3 linked regions of the Rubrivivax gelatinosus IL144 genome follow. The protein of the gene in region 3 interacts with the protein of the main gene of each other region in a pairwise test. Links are inferred from orthologs where the notes say so. Each region holds a gene or a part of one and is shown on either strand. Other genes may lie near its edges.

Region 1 (4,614 bases), 180 kb from region 3 along the record:
GCGCTGGCTGCCCAAGCATCTGTTCGTCTACATCCTCGGCCGCGGCTTCTTCGTCACCGCGGTCGCCGGCGCGCTGGCCGGCGGCCTGGCCGCGGTGCTGCACCCGCCGCCCGGCGGCCTGGGCGACGACGACCTCGCGCTCGCGCGCTGGCTCGCCGCCTGGGGCGACGCCTGGCTGGCCGGCATCCTGGTCGCGATCTTCGTCGCCTTCCGCCCGCACTGGCTGGCGACCTACACCGACCGGCTGTATCTACCCCGGACCTGATCAGTCGCGCCAGAAGGCGGGCATGAAGAGGACGAGGACGGTGAGCAGCTCCAGCCGCCCGACCAGCATCGCGAACGCGCAGATCCAGGTCTGCACGTCGCTCAGGCTGCCGTAGTTGACCGCCGGGCCGACCTCGCCGAGGCCGGGGCCGATGTTGTTGACGCAGGCGATGACGGCGGTGAAGGCCGTCACCGGCTCCAGCCCGGTGGCCAGCAGCGCCATCGTCAGGCCGACCAGCACCGCGCCGTAGGTCATCATGTAGCCGATCACGTTCTGCATCGTGCGGTCGCCGATGGCGCGGCCGTTGAGCACCACCGGGTTGACGACGTTCGGGTGCACGATGCGCACGAACTCGTGGCGCGCCTGCTTGAGCAGCAGGATCAGCCGGACCATCTTGATGCCGCCACCGGTCGAGCCGGCGCAGGTGGCGAAACAGCCCAGCAGGATCATCCACAGCGACGCGAACAGCGGCCACTGCGCGTAGTCGTAGGTCGCGTAGCCGGCGGTCGTGGCCACCGAGACGACGTGGAACAGCGAGTGGCGCAGCGCCAGCGTCAGGCTGGCATAGGCGCCGCTGGCCCACAGGTACAGCGCGATCAGCAACGCGCTGCCGAGCACCACGAGGTAGAAGGCGCGTGCCTCGGCGTTGCGCCACAGCGGCGCCGGCGAGCGCTCGCGCCAGACGACGTAGTACATCGTCAGGTTGACGCCCGACAGCATCATGAAGACGACGGACACCGCCTCGATGGCCGGCGAGTTCCAGTGGCCGAAGCTGGCGTCGTAGGACGAGAAGCCGCCCAGGCTGACCGTCGAGCCCATGTGCACGAAGGCGTCGAACCAGCTCATGCCGGCGGCGCGGTAGGCCAGCGCGCAGGCCAGCGACAGCAGCACGTAGACGCCCCAGATCGCGCGCGCCGTGTCGGCGATGCGCGGCGTCAGTTTGCTGTCCTTCATCGGCCCGGTGACCTCGGCGCGGAACAGCTGCGAGCCGCCGATGCCCAGCATCGGCAGGATGGCCACCGCCAGCACGATGATGCCCAGGCCGCCGACCCAGGTCATCAGGCAGCGCCAGACGTGCACCGCGCCGGGCATCGTGTCCAGGCCCGAGAACACCGTCGCGCCGGAGGCGGTGAGCGCCGACACGGCTTCGAAGTAGGCGTCGGTGACCGAGCTGCCGGGCAGCATCAGCAGCAGCGGCAAGGCGCCGAAAGCCGGCAGCACGGTCCAGGTCAGGCCGACGAGCAGGAAGCCGTCTCGCGGCTGCAGCTCGCGGCGGAAGCGCCGCGTCAGCAGGCTGGCCGCGACGCCGATCGCGAAGCTGGTGGCCGCGGCCTTGACCAGCGCGTCGACCACCGGCTCGGCGGCGTAGACGGCCCAGGCCAGCGGCACCAGCATCAGCAGCGAGAACATCGCCACCATGCGGCCGATCATCGCGACGACGGCGAGAGCGTCCATCGTCGAGTTCAGAAGAAGAAGGTGGCCGAGACCTGGAACAGGCGTTCGACCTCGCGCAGCAGGCGCTTGGTCGGCACGAAGACGATGACGTGGTCGCCGGTCTGCACGACGGTGTCGTGGTGCGCGATCAGCACCTCGGCACGCGCGGGCTGGCGCCGGCCCTCGGCGTCCTGCAGGCCGCGCACGATGGCGCCGACCTGGGCGCCGGCCGGCAGCGCGATCTCGTCGATGCGCCGGCCGGCCATGCGGCAGGTCTTGCGGTCGCCGCGCACCACGCCTTCCAGCGCCTCGGCGGCGCCGTGGCGCAGGCTGTGCACGGCCTCGACGTCGCCGCGGCGCACGTAGGCCAGCAGCTCGCCGATGACGGTCTGCGCCGGCGAGATCGCGATGTCGATCTGCCCGCCCTGCACCAGGTCGGCATAGGCCTGGCGGTTGATCAGCGAGAACACGCGCCGCGCGCCCAGCCGCTTGGCCAGCAGGCAGGCCATGATGTTGTCCTCGTCGTCGTCGGTGAGCGCCAGGAACAGGTCCATGTCGCGCACGCCCTCGCCTTCGAGCAGCTCCTCGTCGGTGATGTCGCCGTTGAGCACCAGCACCGGTGCCGGCAGCTCGGTGGCCAGGTACTCGCAGCGCTGGCGGTCGCGTTCGACGAGCTTGATGCGCTGGCGATCGCGCAGCTCGCGCGCCAGCCGCAGGCCGACCTTGCCGCCGCCGCCGATCATCAGCCGCCGCACCGGCTCGATGCGCGGCGCCAGCGCATGCAGCACCTGGCGGATGTCGACGGTGGCGGCGAGCACGAAGACCTCGTCGCCGGGTTCGATGCACGTGTCGCCGTCCAGCGCCTCGACGACCTTGTCGCCGCGGTAGATGGCGACGACGCGCATCGCCGCGGCCGGCGCCACCGCCGGGATCTCGGCCAGGCGGCGGCCGACCAGCGGCGCGACGGCGCCGGCACGCACCGCGATCAGGCTCACCAGCCCGTCGGCGAACTCCAGCACCTGCAGCGCCTCGGGGTACTCGATCAGCTTGCGGATGTAGGCGGTGACGCTCTGCTCGGGGCAGATCACCTGGTTGACGGCGAAACCGCCTTCGGTGGCCAGCAGCGGGCTGCCGTCGACGAACTCGGGGCTGCGCAGCCGGGCGATCGTCGTCGGCACGCGAAAGGCGTCGTGCGCGACCTTGCAGGCGACGAGGTTGGTCTCGTCCAGCGGCGCGCAGGAGATCAGCATGTCGGCGTCCTCGATGCCGGCTTCGCGCAGCACGCTGGGCTGGATGCCGTTGCCGACGACGCCGCGCAGGTCCATGCGGTCCTGCAGCTCGCGCAGGCGCACCGGGTCGGTGTCGATGATCGTGATGTCGTTGCGCTCCGAAAGCAGGCTCGCCGCGACGCTCTGCCCGACGCGCCCGGCGCCGAGGACGAGGATCTTCATGGCGCGGGATTATCGACAGCCGCCCAGGCGCCGGGATAGAGGCGTTCCAGCACCGCACGCAGCGCCGCCGCCAGCGGCGCACGCAGGCCGGCGGCCAGCGCCTCGGCCTCGCCGGCGTTGTCGTGGCGCGTGCTGCGCGCGGCCCACAGCGCGTCGAGCGCCGGCGCCTGCGCGGCCAGCGCCTCGGCGACGACGGCGCGCCAGTGCGGCGGCGCCTCGCCCTGGGCCCATTCGCCGCGGCCACGGCCGAAGTGGGCGACGGCCAGGTAGCGCAGCAGAGCCGCCTCGGCCAGCGGCGCCATCGCCTCGGCGCTCCAGCCGGCGAAACCGCGGTCGGTGCCGCGCACGACGTTGAGCCCGCGTGCGATGCCGGCGGCGCCCAGCGCGCCGAGCAGCCCGCCGGCGAGCATGCCGCCGCCCATCGTCAGGCCGCCGGTGGCGAGGTCGGCCTTGAGCCCGGCCAGCGCGCCGCTCAGCACGCCGCCGACCAGCGCCGCGCGGCCTTCGCCGACCCGCGCGTGCAGTTCCACCTGGGCGGCGACACGGTCGAGGATCTCGCGTTCGGCACGCCCGTCCAGCCCGTGCAACGCCAGCAGCCGGCCGGTGCTGGCGCGCACCTCGGTGTCCAGCATGTCGGCCAGCGCCCGGCGCGCGGCGTCGGCATCCTGGCGGCGCGACAGCCAGCCGCCATCGGCCAGCGGCGCGCGTGCGCTGGCGATGCGCGCCAGGCTGGCGGCGAGCTCGCCGACCGCGGCGTCGAAGCTCGCACGCCGCGTCGCCGCCCAGGCCGCGGCCAGGCGCGAGGCCGCAGCGCGCGCCTCGCCGTCGAGCGCCGCGGCGATGGCGCCCAGCAGCACGCCCTCCTGCACCCAGCAGCGCGCGAAAGCGTCCATCGGCAGCACCGCATGCACCGGCGCCTGCCCGGCCAGGCGGCTGCGCCAGCGCTCGACCTCGGCGGCTTCCAGCTCGGGCGCACGCGGCGCGCCGAGCTGGTTGAGCAGCACGACCACCGGCTTGCCGATCCAGGCCAGCAACGCCATCTCCGGGCCGACGTAACCGGCGGCCTCGGGCGACTCGGCGGCGTTGACGAGGTAGAGCACGACGTCGCTGGTCTCGCGCACATGACGCAGCGCCTGCTGCGTGGCCCAGAACGGGCGGTCGCGCCAGCGGTCCCAGACCTCGCTGAGGAACCAGCCGATCGCGCTGCCGTCCTGCTGCAGCCGGCGCACCAGGCGCACGGTGTCGCCGAAACCGGGCGTGTCCCAGAGTTCGAGCACGTCGCCTGCGGGGCTCTGCAGCAGCGGGTGCATCTCGGCGAACTCGGTGACGTGCGGCGCGTCGCGCACCTCGCCGATGTCGCGGCCGAGCAGCGTGCGCGCCAGCGTCGTCTTGCCGACGTTGGTGTGCGAGACCAGCGACAGGCGCAGGCTCGTCATCGCCCCAGCGCGCGTTTGAACGCCGCCT
Region 2 (4,920 bases), 2.7 Mb from region 3 along the record:
GCCTTCGAGCGTGCGCACCGCGCGCATCAGCATGCCGCACCAGCGCACCTCGTCGTGCTGGATGTCCTGCAGCAGCGCCTTCATCGCCTCGTCGCCGGCTTCGCTGGCGCTCTGTCGCGCGACCCAGGCGCCGGCGCGTTCGGCTTCAAGCAGTTCGTTGAGGGCGGCCAGGACTTCTTGCGGTGACATGCGGATTCTTGAAGATGCTGTTTGCGAGCATCTTATTCGCCGGGTGCCGCGGCCCCGGCGATCTCCGCACTCGTGGCGCGGTCAGCCGCCGGCGCGGAAGCGGTAGCCGATGCCGGCTTCGGTCAGCAGGTGCACCGGCATCGAGGGCTGGGCCTCGATCTTCTTGCGCAGATTGGCCATGTGCACGCGCACATAGTGCGTGTCCTCGGTGTGGCCCGGGCCCCAGACGGCCTTGAGCAGCTGGCGGTGGGTGACGACGCGGTCGGGCTGCGTCGCCAGGCAGCCGAGCAGCTTGTATTCGATCGGCGTCAGGTGCAGCTCCTCGTCGCCGCGGCGCACGCTGCGGCGCGCCAGGTCCAGCGTGATCTCGCCGAAACGCAGCACCGGGCCGTCGTCGGGCGACAGCAGCGCGCGCCGGCGCAGCTGGGCGCGCACCCGCGCCAGCAGCTCGCCGGCGCCGAAGGGTTTGACGAGGTAGTCGTCGGCTCCGGCGTCCAGCGCGGCGATCTTGTCGTCCTCGGCGGCGCGTGCCGACAGCACGATGACCGGCGCCGCCGACCAGCCGCGCAGGTCGCGGATCAGGTCGACGCCGTCGCCGTCGGGCAGGCCCAGGTCGACGACCAGCAGGTCGGGGCGGCGCGTGCCGGCTTCGATCAGCCCGCGGCGCAGGCCTTCGGCCTCGTGCACCTCGTGGCCCTCGCTCTCCAGCGCCATGCGCACGAAACGGCGGATGTCGGCTTCGTCCTCGACGATCAGCACGCGGGCTCGGGGTTCGTTCATCGGATGTCCTCGTCGGCCGCGGCGGCGGCGCTGCCGTCGTCTTCGGGCGGCGTGCCGCGCGGCAGCTCGATCGTGAAGCGGGCGCCGGCGACACGGCCGCCTTCCAGGCGGTTGGCACCGTGGATCGTGCCACCGTGGGCCTGCACGATGGCGCGCGAGATCGCCAGCCCCAGGCCGACGCCGGGGGTCGCGCTCTCGCGTTCGCCGCGCTCGAACTTCTCGAACAGCGCCTCCTCGCGCCCCGGCGGCAGGCCCGGGCCCTGGTCGTCGACGACCAGGCGCACGGTCTGGTCCAGCGCCTCGGCGCGGATCGCCAGCGCGCTGCCGGCCGGCGTGTAGCGCGCGGCGTTCTCCAGCAGGTTGACGAGCACTCGCTCGAACAGCACCGCGTCCAGCGACAGCAGCGGCAGCCCGTCGGCCAGCACCACCGTCACCGGCCGGCCCTGCAGCACCGGGCGGCAGGCGGCCAGCGCGCTGCCGACCACCTCTTCCAGCGGCTGCCAGGCGCGGCGCAGGCGCACCGCGCCGGCCTGCAGCCGCGCCATGTCCAGCAGGTTGCCGACCAGCGCCGCCATGCGCCGCGCCGACTCGCGGATCGCGTCGACCAGGCCGCGCGGCGCCGGCCCCGGCGGCGCCAGCGCCAGCGTGTCGGCCAGGCCGACCAGCGCCGCCAGCGGCGTGCGCAGGTCGTGCGAGATCGCCGACAGCAGCGAGTTGCGCAGGCGCTCGCTCTCGATCTGCAGCGCGCTCTGCTGCGCCACGTCGACGTAGTGCAGCCGCTCCAGCGAGATCGCCAGCAGCGAGGCGCAGGTCTCCATCAGCCGCATCGTCTCCGGGCCCAGCGCGGCGGTGTCGCCGGCTTCGATGGCGAGCACGCCGCGCTGGCGCATCGGCGCCTTCAGCGGCAGCACCAGGCAGCGGCTGGCCGGCAGCGTGTCGGTGCCGGCGCCGGCCGCGCGGCCGTGGCGGAAGGCCCAGGACACGACGCCTTCGTCGGCCTCGGCCTCGCCGCCGGGCAGGCGCTGCAGCTCGTCGTGCTCGTCGGTGGCGTAGAGCGCGCAGCGGGCGCCGAACTCGGCGGCGACGAAACGCGCGCCGATCTCGGCCACCTGCGCCGGCAGCAGCGCCGCCGACAGGTCGCGCGTCATCTCGTAGAGCCGGCGCACGCGGCGCTCGCGCTGCATCGCCGCGGCGGCCTGCACCTTGAGCCCGGCGGTGAGCTGGCCGATGGCCAGCGCCACCGCCAGCATGACGCCGAAAGTCAGCAAGTACTGCACGTCGCTGACGGCGAACGAGAAACGCGGCTGCACGAAGAAGAAGTCGAACAGCGCGACGCCGAAGAAGGCCGCCGCCACCGCCGGCCCGCGGCCGAAGCGCAGCCCGACGCCGACGACGGCCAGCAGGAAGATCATCACGATGTTGCTGAGCTCGAGCACGTCGCGCAGCGGCGTCGCCGCCAGCGCCGTCAGCACGCAGGCGCCGGCGGCGGCGGCGTAGCCGGCCCAGCCGGCGCCTTCGGCGGCCGGGGCCGGGCCGGCGGCGCGCGGTGCCGGCGCGCCCGCCGTGCCGACCTGCACCACGTCCAGCTCGCCGGCCAGCGCGGCGACACGTTCGACGGTCGGCCGCTGCCACGGCAGGCGCCGCCGGCCGCGGCCCAGCACCAGCCGCGACAGGTTGTGCTCGCGGGCGTAGCGCACCAGGCCGTCGGCGGCATCGGGCGCCGAGGGCGTGGCGGTCGTCGCGCCCAGCGACTCGGCGAGCTTGAGTTGCTGCAGCGCCTCGCGCCGTGCCTCGGGCCCCAGGCGCTGCAGCGCCGGGGTCTCGACCATCACCGCGTGCCAGGGCAGGTCCAGCTGGGCGGCCAGCCGGGCGCAGCGGCGCACGACGGTCTCGCCGTGCCCGCCCGGCGCGACCGCGGCCAGCAGCGCTTCGCGGTTGGGCCAGACGGTCTCGACGCGGTTGCGCCGCCGCCAGGCGAGCATCTCGCCGTCGACACGGTCGGCCGTGCGGCGCAGCGCCAGTTCGCGCAGCGCCAGCAGGTTGCCTTTGCGGAAGAAGTTCGTCGCGGCGCGTTCGGCCTGCGGCGGCAGGTAGACCTTGCCGGCCTTCAGCCGCGCCAGCAGTTCGTCGGGCGGCAGGTCGACGACGACGACCTCATCGGCCTCGTCGAAGACGCGGTCGGGCACGGTCTCGCGCACGCGGATGCCGGTGATGCCGCCGACGACGTCGTTCAGGCTCTCCAGGTGCTGGACGTTCATCGTCGTCCAGACGTCGACGCCGGCGGCCAGCAGCTCCTCGACGTCCTGCCAGCGCTTGGGGTGGCGCGAGCCGGCGACGTTGCTGTGCGCCAGCTCGTCGACGAGCACCAGCGCGTCCTCGTGCGTGGCGCCGAAGGCCAGCGCGGCGTCGAGGTCGAACTCCTCCAGCTCGCGGCCGCGGTAAGTGCAGCGCTTGCGCGGCAGCTGCGGCAGGCCCTCGGCCATGGCCGCGGTGTCGCGCCGCGAGTGGGTCTCGACCAGGCCGACGGTGAGCGGCACGCCGTGGGCCAGCGCGTCGCGTGCGGCGGCCAGCATCGCCCAGGTCTTGCCGACGCCGGCGCTGGCGCCGAAGAAGATCTTCAACCGGCCGCGGCGTGCGCGGGCCTCGTCCTGCTGCACGTCGCGCAGCAGGGAGTCCGGATCGGGACGGGACGGCTCGTTCATCGGCCGGTGATCTTCCCACGCCGCTCGCGCGTTCGGCGGTGCTCGCGGCGCAGCCAGGCGGCGGCGCCGGCCAGCGGCAGCAGCACGGCCGCCAGCGCCATCAGCACTTCGCCCAGCGCGCTCATCTGCGCCCCGCGCGCGCCAGTTCGTCCAGCGCCAGGTTCAGCTTCAGCACGTTGACACGCGCCTCGCCGAGGCCGAATGACGGCTCCTCGGCCTGGCGCGCGACGAGCTCGCGCACCCGCGCCTCGGGCAGGCCGCGCACGCGCGCCACGCGCGCCGCCTGGTACTCGGCGGCGGCACGGCTGATGTCCGGGTCCAGCCCGCTGGCCGAGGCGGTGACCAGGTCCACCGGCACCGGCGCGTCGTTGCCGGGGTCGGCGGCGCGCAGCGCGGCGACGCGTGCGCGCACCGCGTCGGCCAGCGCCGGGTTCGAGGGCCCGAGGTTGGAGCCGGCCGAGTTGGCGGCGTTGTAGGGCATCGGCGCGGTGGCCGACGGCCGGCTCCAGAAGTGGCCGGGGTCGGTGAAGGACTGGCCGATCAGCGCCGAGCCGACGACGCGGCCGTCGCGTTCGACCAGGCTGCCTTCGGCCTGCCAGGGGAAGGCGAGCCGGGCGGCGCCGGTCACCGCCAGCGGGTAGGCCAGACCGGTGATCAGGGACAGCGCGGCGAACAGCACCAGCGCGGGACGGAGCATGGAGTTCATGACGATCACCTCAGAACAGACCCGTGGCCGCCAGGCCCAGGTCGATCAGCTTGATGCCCACGAAGGGCACGACGACGCCGCCCAGGCCGTAGACGGCCAGGTTGCGTCGCAGCAGGGTTGCCGCGCCGACCGGGCGGTAGGCCACGCCGCGCAGCGCCAGCGGGATCAGCGCGACGATGATCAGCGCGTTGAAGATCACCGCCGACAGCACCGCCGAGGCCGGGCTGGCGAGCTGCATGACGTTCAGCGCCGCCAGCTGCGGGTAGGTGCCGACGAAGGCCGCCGGCACGATGGCGAAGTACTTGGCGACGTCGTTGGCGACGCTGAAGGTGGTCAGCGCGCCGCGCGTCATCAGGAGCTGCTTGCCGGTTTCGACGATCTCGATCAGCTTGGTCGGGTTGCTGTCGAGGTCGACCATGTTGCCGGCCTCCTTGGCGGCCTGGGTGCCGGTGTTCATCGCCACGGCGACGTCGGCCTGGGCCAGCGCCGGCGCGTCGTTCGTGCCGTCGCCGGTCATCGCCACCAGCCGGCCGGCGGCCTGGT
Region 3 (4,370 bases):
TGCCGATGACCATGCGCACGCCGAGCTCGCGGCACAGCGCCAGGTGCGTCAGCGTGCCTTCGGGGCGGGTGAAGTCGATCAGCACGTCGGCGCCGGCCAGGCCGGTGCGCAGGTCGGCGGTGACGGCGACGCCGGTCGTGCGGCCGAGGAAGGCGCCGGCGTCCTGGCCCAGCGCGGGGCTGTCCGGGAGGTCGAGCGCGCCGCTCAGGCGGCAGTCGGGGCTGGCCAGCACCGCCTCGACGAGCATGCGGCCCATGCGCCCGGAGGCGCCGGCCACCGCGATCGAGACGACGCTCACGAGGCCTCCAGCGGCGGGTAGCTGCGCGCGGCCCCTTGCGGTTCGGCTTCGGGCGCGGCTTCCTCGCGCTTGGGCGGGCGCGGCAGCGCCAGGCGCTCGGACTCGGTCAGCTCGAGCTTGGGCACGACCGGCTTCTCGTCCTTCTGGCGCGTGATCGAGTCGACGAACTCGCGTTCGGTCGGCAGATCGTCCGGGGCCTCGACGCCGGTCATCGTGCCGCTGGCGTCGAAGCGCACGACGATGCTGCGGCGCTGCGGATCGGTGCCCGGGCGGCGGATCGTGAAGATGTAGTCCCAGCGCTGGGCGTGGAAGGCGTCGGTGACCAGCGGCGTGCCGAGCACGTTGCGCACCTGTTCGCGCGACATGCCGGTCTTCAGCGCCTGAAGCTGTTCGCGCGTGACGACGTTGCCCTGGACGATGTCGATGCGGTACGGCGTGATGAACCCGAGGAAGCTGGGACCGGACGACGGCGTCGACGAGCACGCGCCCAGCAACAGCGAGCCGGACAGCAGGGCCAGGATGCGAAGCATGAGGGGATTCCTGCGCGGCCGCAGAGAACGGCGCGATAGGCTGGCTATGATGGCCGGCATTCTAGCTGGCGACCGTGCAGCGCCGGCCCTCGAGGATTTCCGACATGTCCAACGCCGAAGAACTGAAGAGCAGCGGCCTGAAAGCCACGCTGCCGCGCATCAAGATCCTGGAGGTTTTCCAGAGCGCCGAGCGCCGCCACATGACGGCCGAGGACGTGTTCAAGGCGCTGCTGGCCGAAGGCGCCGACATCGGCCTGGCCACCGTCTACCGCGTGCTGATGCAGTTCGAGCAGGCGGGGCTGCTGTCGCGCAGCAACTTCGAGTCGGGCAAGTCGGTCTTCGAGCTCAACGAAGGCCAGCACCACGACCACCTGGTCTGCATGGACTGCGGCCGCGTCGAGGAGTTCTACGACCCGGAGATCGAGGTCCGCCAGCGCGCCATCGCCGCGCAGCGCGGCTTCGAGCTGCAGGACCACGCGCTGGCGCTGTACGCGCGCTGCACGCGCCCGGACTGCAAGCACCGCCACGGCAAGTAGAGGGCGCGCGCGGCCGGCGCGCGTTCTCAGTTCTGGCCGCGTTCCATCGCGCGCTGGTGGCGCTCGATGAACTCCTGATAGGTGTCGATGCCGCGCAGCTGCAGCACCGTGTTGCGCACCGCGGCCTCGACCAGCACCGCGAGGTTGCGCCCGGCGTCGACCGCGATCACCACCTTGCGCACCGGGATGCCGAGGATCTCCTCGTACAGCGGCTCGTAGGGCAGGCGCTCGAATTCGCGCTCCATCGTCTCCTTGCGCACCAGGTGCACGATGAGGCGCAGGCGCATCTTCCGCCGCACCGCGGTCTCGCCGAAGATGGCCTTGATGTCCAGCAGGCCGATGCCGCGCACCTCGAGCAGGTTCATCAGCAGCTCGGGGCAGCGGCCTTCGAGCGCGGTCTGCGAGGTGCGGTACAGGTCGACGGCGTCGTCGGCGACGAGGCCGTGGCCGCGCGAGATCAGCTCCAGCCCGAGTTCGCTCTTGCCCAGACCCGACTCGCCGGTCAGCAGCACGCCCAGGCCGAGGATGTCCATGAACACGCCGTGGCGCGTCGTGCGTTCGGCGAACAGGTGCGCGAGGTAGGCGCGCACGACGTCGATGACGTGGCCGGCGGACTCGCGCGTGATGAACAGCGGGATCTCGGCGCGGTCGCACATCGCCACCAGCCGGTCCGGCGGCACCTGCTCGTCGGCGACGATCAGCACCGGCGGCTCGAGCGTGACGATGCGCGCGATGCGCCGCTCCTGGTCCTCGGGCGCGCTGGCGACGAGATAGGCGATCTCGCGCCGGCCGACGATCTGCACCCGGTACGGATGGATGTAGTTCAGGTAGCCGACGAGGTCGGCCGCCGAGCGCGCGTCGCGCACCGCGCTGTCGTCGAAACGACGCTCCGGGTGCGCGTGGCCGGCGATCCACTCCCAGCGCAGCGCCGCGCGATGCGCCTCGAACAGCGCTTCGGCGCTGATCGATGTCGGCTTCATCGCACGCGCGCCGTCATGCGACGGACTTCAGCGGTTCCCAGTCGTGGATCAGCTTGTGCACCGCGGCCGCGTCGGCCTCGGTCTTGAGCTTCTCGCGCAGTTCGCGGTCGGACAGCATCTCGGCGATCTCGGAGAGGATCTCCAGGTGCCGCTGCGTCGCCGCCTCGGGCACGAGCAGGAAGATCAGCAGCGAGACCGGCTCGTCGTCCGGGGCGTCGAACGGGATCGGCTGCTGCACGCGCAGCACCGCCGCCAGCGGATTCTTCAGGCCCTTGATGCGGCCGTGCGGAATCGCCACGGCGTGGCCCAGGCCGGTGGAGCCCAGGCGTTCGCGCGCGAACAGGTTGTCGGTGACGAGACCACGTGCAATCGCGTGCTGGTTTTCGAACAGCAGCCCGGCCTGTTCGAAGACGCGCTTCTTGCTCGTCGCTTCGACGTTCACCAGCACGTTGCTGGCAGGCAGGATGGCGGCGAGTCGGTTCATGGGGCTCTTCCCCTCGCGGGCCGCGTTTCTGCTGCGCTGCTGCCGCGTCGTGTTGCTAGACGAAGGATGATAGCAATCGGGGTTCCAGCCGGCTCGAGAGCGGGCCACCCGATGCAGGGGAACCGCGAATTCTTGCGGCTACATGACAACAAGTGTTTGCGGCAGATGAATAACCCTGTGCGATCTCGCCGGGGTGGTGCATGAAAAACGGCCCCGAAGGGCCGTCGTCGATGCCGGGGCGCGACAGCCTCAGCCGGCGTTGGCGTCCAGCCGCTTGGCCGTGGCGTGATGGTGGTCCTGCACACGATCCTTGTGGCGCACGACCTGGCGGTCGAGCTTGTCCATCAGCTGATCGATCGCCGCGTACAGGTCTTCGTGCGACTGCTCGACGAAGATGTCGCGGCCCTTCACGCGCAGGGTCACTTCGGCTTTCTGGCGGCGTTCCTTTTCCTTCAGCTTCTCGACGGTGAGTAGCACCGTGACGTCCACGACCTGGTCGAAGTGTCGCGTGACGCGGTCCAGCTTGGTGAGCACGTACTCACGAAGGGCCGGCGTGACTTCGAGGTGGTGGCCGCTGATCGTCAGGTTCATTGATGCCTCCTAAGAGAGGGGGTGGGAACGCGCCGTGCCCGGGTGATGCAGAGGGCTCGGCTGGGTGAAAACGCGGGGTGGGGAAGCGGTGCCAGGAGGGGTGTGAAAGAGGGTCTTTTCGAGGGCCGTCCGGGCCAGTGTGCACCCGTTGCAGAACGATGACAAGCGGACTCCGGAGCGGTCGCGAGGCCGTTTCGAACGGCTGTTTCAGCACCGTTGACGGCGCGCAGAAACGCACGTTTCGGCACGCACGAAAGGGCCTTCGGCGAGGCATGATGTGCTGTTGCCCGGGCTCGCACGACCTGTCGCTCCGGCGCTCAGACCACCGTGTCGGCGAAGCCGCGTGCCGGCACCGCGATCGTGAAGCGGCTGCCGCCGCCCTCGGCGTTCTCGGCGTGGATGCTGCCGCCGTGGGCCTCGACGATCTTGCGGCAGATCGCCAGGCCCAGGCCGGTGCCGCCCGAGCCGTCCTTCGTCTTGCTCGACTGCACGAAGGCCTCGAAGATCTTCTCCAGTTCCGCCGGCGGAATGCCCGGGCCGTGGTCGCGCACCGTGACGACGATCTGGTTGCTGGCGTCGATGTCGCCGCGCAGCTCGATCGTCGCGCCGTCGGGCGAGAAACGCACCGCGTTGGCCAGCACGTTGCGCACCACCTGCTGGAAGCGCAGCGGGTCGACCTTGGCGACGAGCTGGCCCTCGCTGAGCACCAGGTCCAGGTGCAGCCGGCGGCGCGCCAGCAGCGGGTCGATCTCGCGCGCGACCTCGCGCACCAGCGGCCGCAGGTCGGTGCGCTCGAGGTGGAAGGTGCCGACCGTGCTCTCGATCTTCGAGACGTCCAGCAGGTCGTTGACCAGCGCCAGCATGCGCTGCCCGGCAGCGTGGATGTCGCCGAACATCGACGCCAGGCGCTCGTGGGCACGGCCGCGCACCATGCCCAGTTCGGAGAAGCCG

Evidence for each region.
Region 1: the proteins of RGE_RS22035 (region 3) and trkA interact in binary tests that used the Escherichia coli proteins (3 or more experiments, as listed by UniProt). The link is inferred for Rubrivivax gelatinosus IL144 from one-to-one orthologs.
Region 2: the proteins of RGE_RS22035 (region 3) and RGE_RS10085 interact in binary tests that used the Escherichia coli proteins (3 or more experiments, as listed by UniProt). The link is inferred for Rubrivivax gelatinosus IL144 from one-to-one orthologs.

What each region holds. Positions count from the first base shown.
Region 1 is NC_017075.1:4,651,859-4,656,472, forward strand. Bases 940-3,939 are described here. They hold trkA (Trk system potassium transporter TrkA), read right to left. Parts: upstream 3,151-3,939; coding sequence 1,729-3,150; downstream 940-1,728. Other genes in these bases: RGE_RS21195 (TrkH family potassium uptake protein), read right to left, coding at 940-1,720; RGE_RS21205 (GTPase domain-containing protein), read right to left, coding at 3,147-3,939. In the rest of the region: RGE_RS21190 (membrane protein), read left to right, coding at 1-265; more of RGE_RS21195, read right to left, coding at 266-939; more of RGE_RS21205, read right to left, coding at 3,940-4,586; RGE_RS21210 (DUF2868 domain-containing protein), read right to left, coding at 4,583-4,614. UniProt on the Escherichia coli protein: Part of the constitutive potassium transport systems TrkG and TrkH. May regulate the transport activity of TrkG and TrkH systems. Binds to NAD(+) and NADH.
Region 2 is NC_017075.1:2,153,673-2,158,592, forward strand. Bases 766-4,071 are described here. They hold RGE_RS10085 (DUF4118 domain-containing protein), read right to left. Parts: upstream 3,672-4,071; coding sequence 966-3,671; downstream 766-965. Other genes in these bases: kdpE (two-component system response regulator KdpE), read right to left, coding at 766-969; RGE_RS24835 (hypothetical protein), read right to left, coding at 3,668-3,796; kdpC (potassium-transporting ATPase subunit KdpC), read right to left, coding at 3,793-4,071. In the rest of the region: RGE_RS10075 (DUF6306 domain-containing protein), read right to left, coding at 1-189; more of kdpE, read right to left, coding at 271-765; more of kdpC, read right to left, coding at 4,072-4,377; potassium-transporting ATPase subunit KdpB, read right to left, coding at 4,388-4,920. UniProt on the Escherichia coli protein: Member of the two-component regulatory system KdpD/KdpE involved in the regulation of the kdp operon. KdpD may function as a membrane-associated protein kinase that phosphorylates KdpE in response to environmental signals.
Region 3 is NC_017075.1:4,830,392-4,834,761, reverse strand. What follows is about bases 1,094-3,849. They hold RGE_RS22035 (PTS sugar transporter subunit IIA), read right to left. Parts: upstream 2,829-3,849; coding sequence 2,358-2,828; downstream 1,094-2,357. Other genes in these bases: RGE_RS22025 (sensor histidine kinase), read right to left, coding at 3,737-3,849; hpf (ribosome hibernation-promoting factor, HPF/YfiA family), read right to left, coding at 3,078-3,419; hprK (HPr(Ser) kinase/phosphatase), read right to left, coding at 1,391-2,344; fur (ferric iron uptake transcriptional regulator), read left to right, coding at 1,094-1,364. Also shown: dapB (4-hydroxy-tetrahydrodipicolinate reductase), read right to left, coding at 1-298; RGE_RS22050 (outer membrane protein assembly factor BamE), read right to left, coding at 295-828; more of fur, read left to right, coding at 933-1,093; more of RGE_RS22025, read right to left, coding at 3,850-4,370. UniProt on the Escherichia coli protein: Seems to have a role in regulating nitrogen assimilation.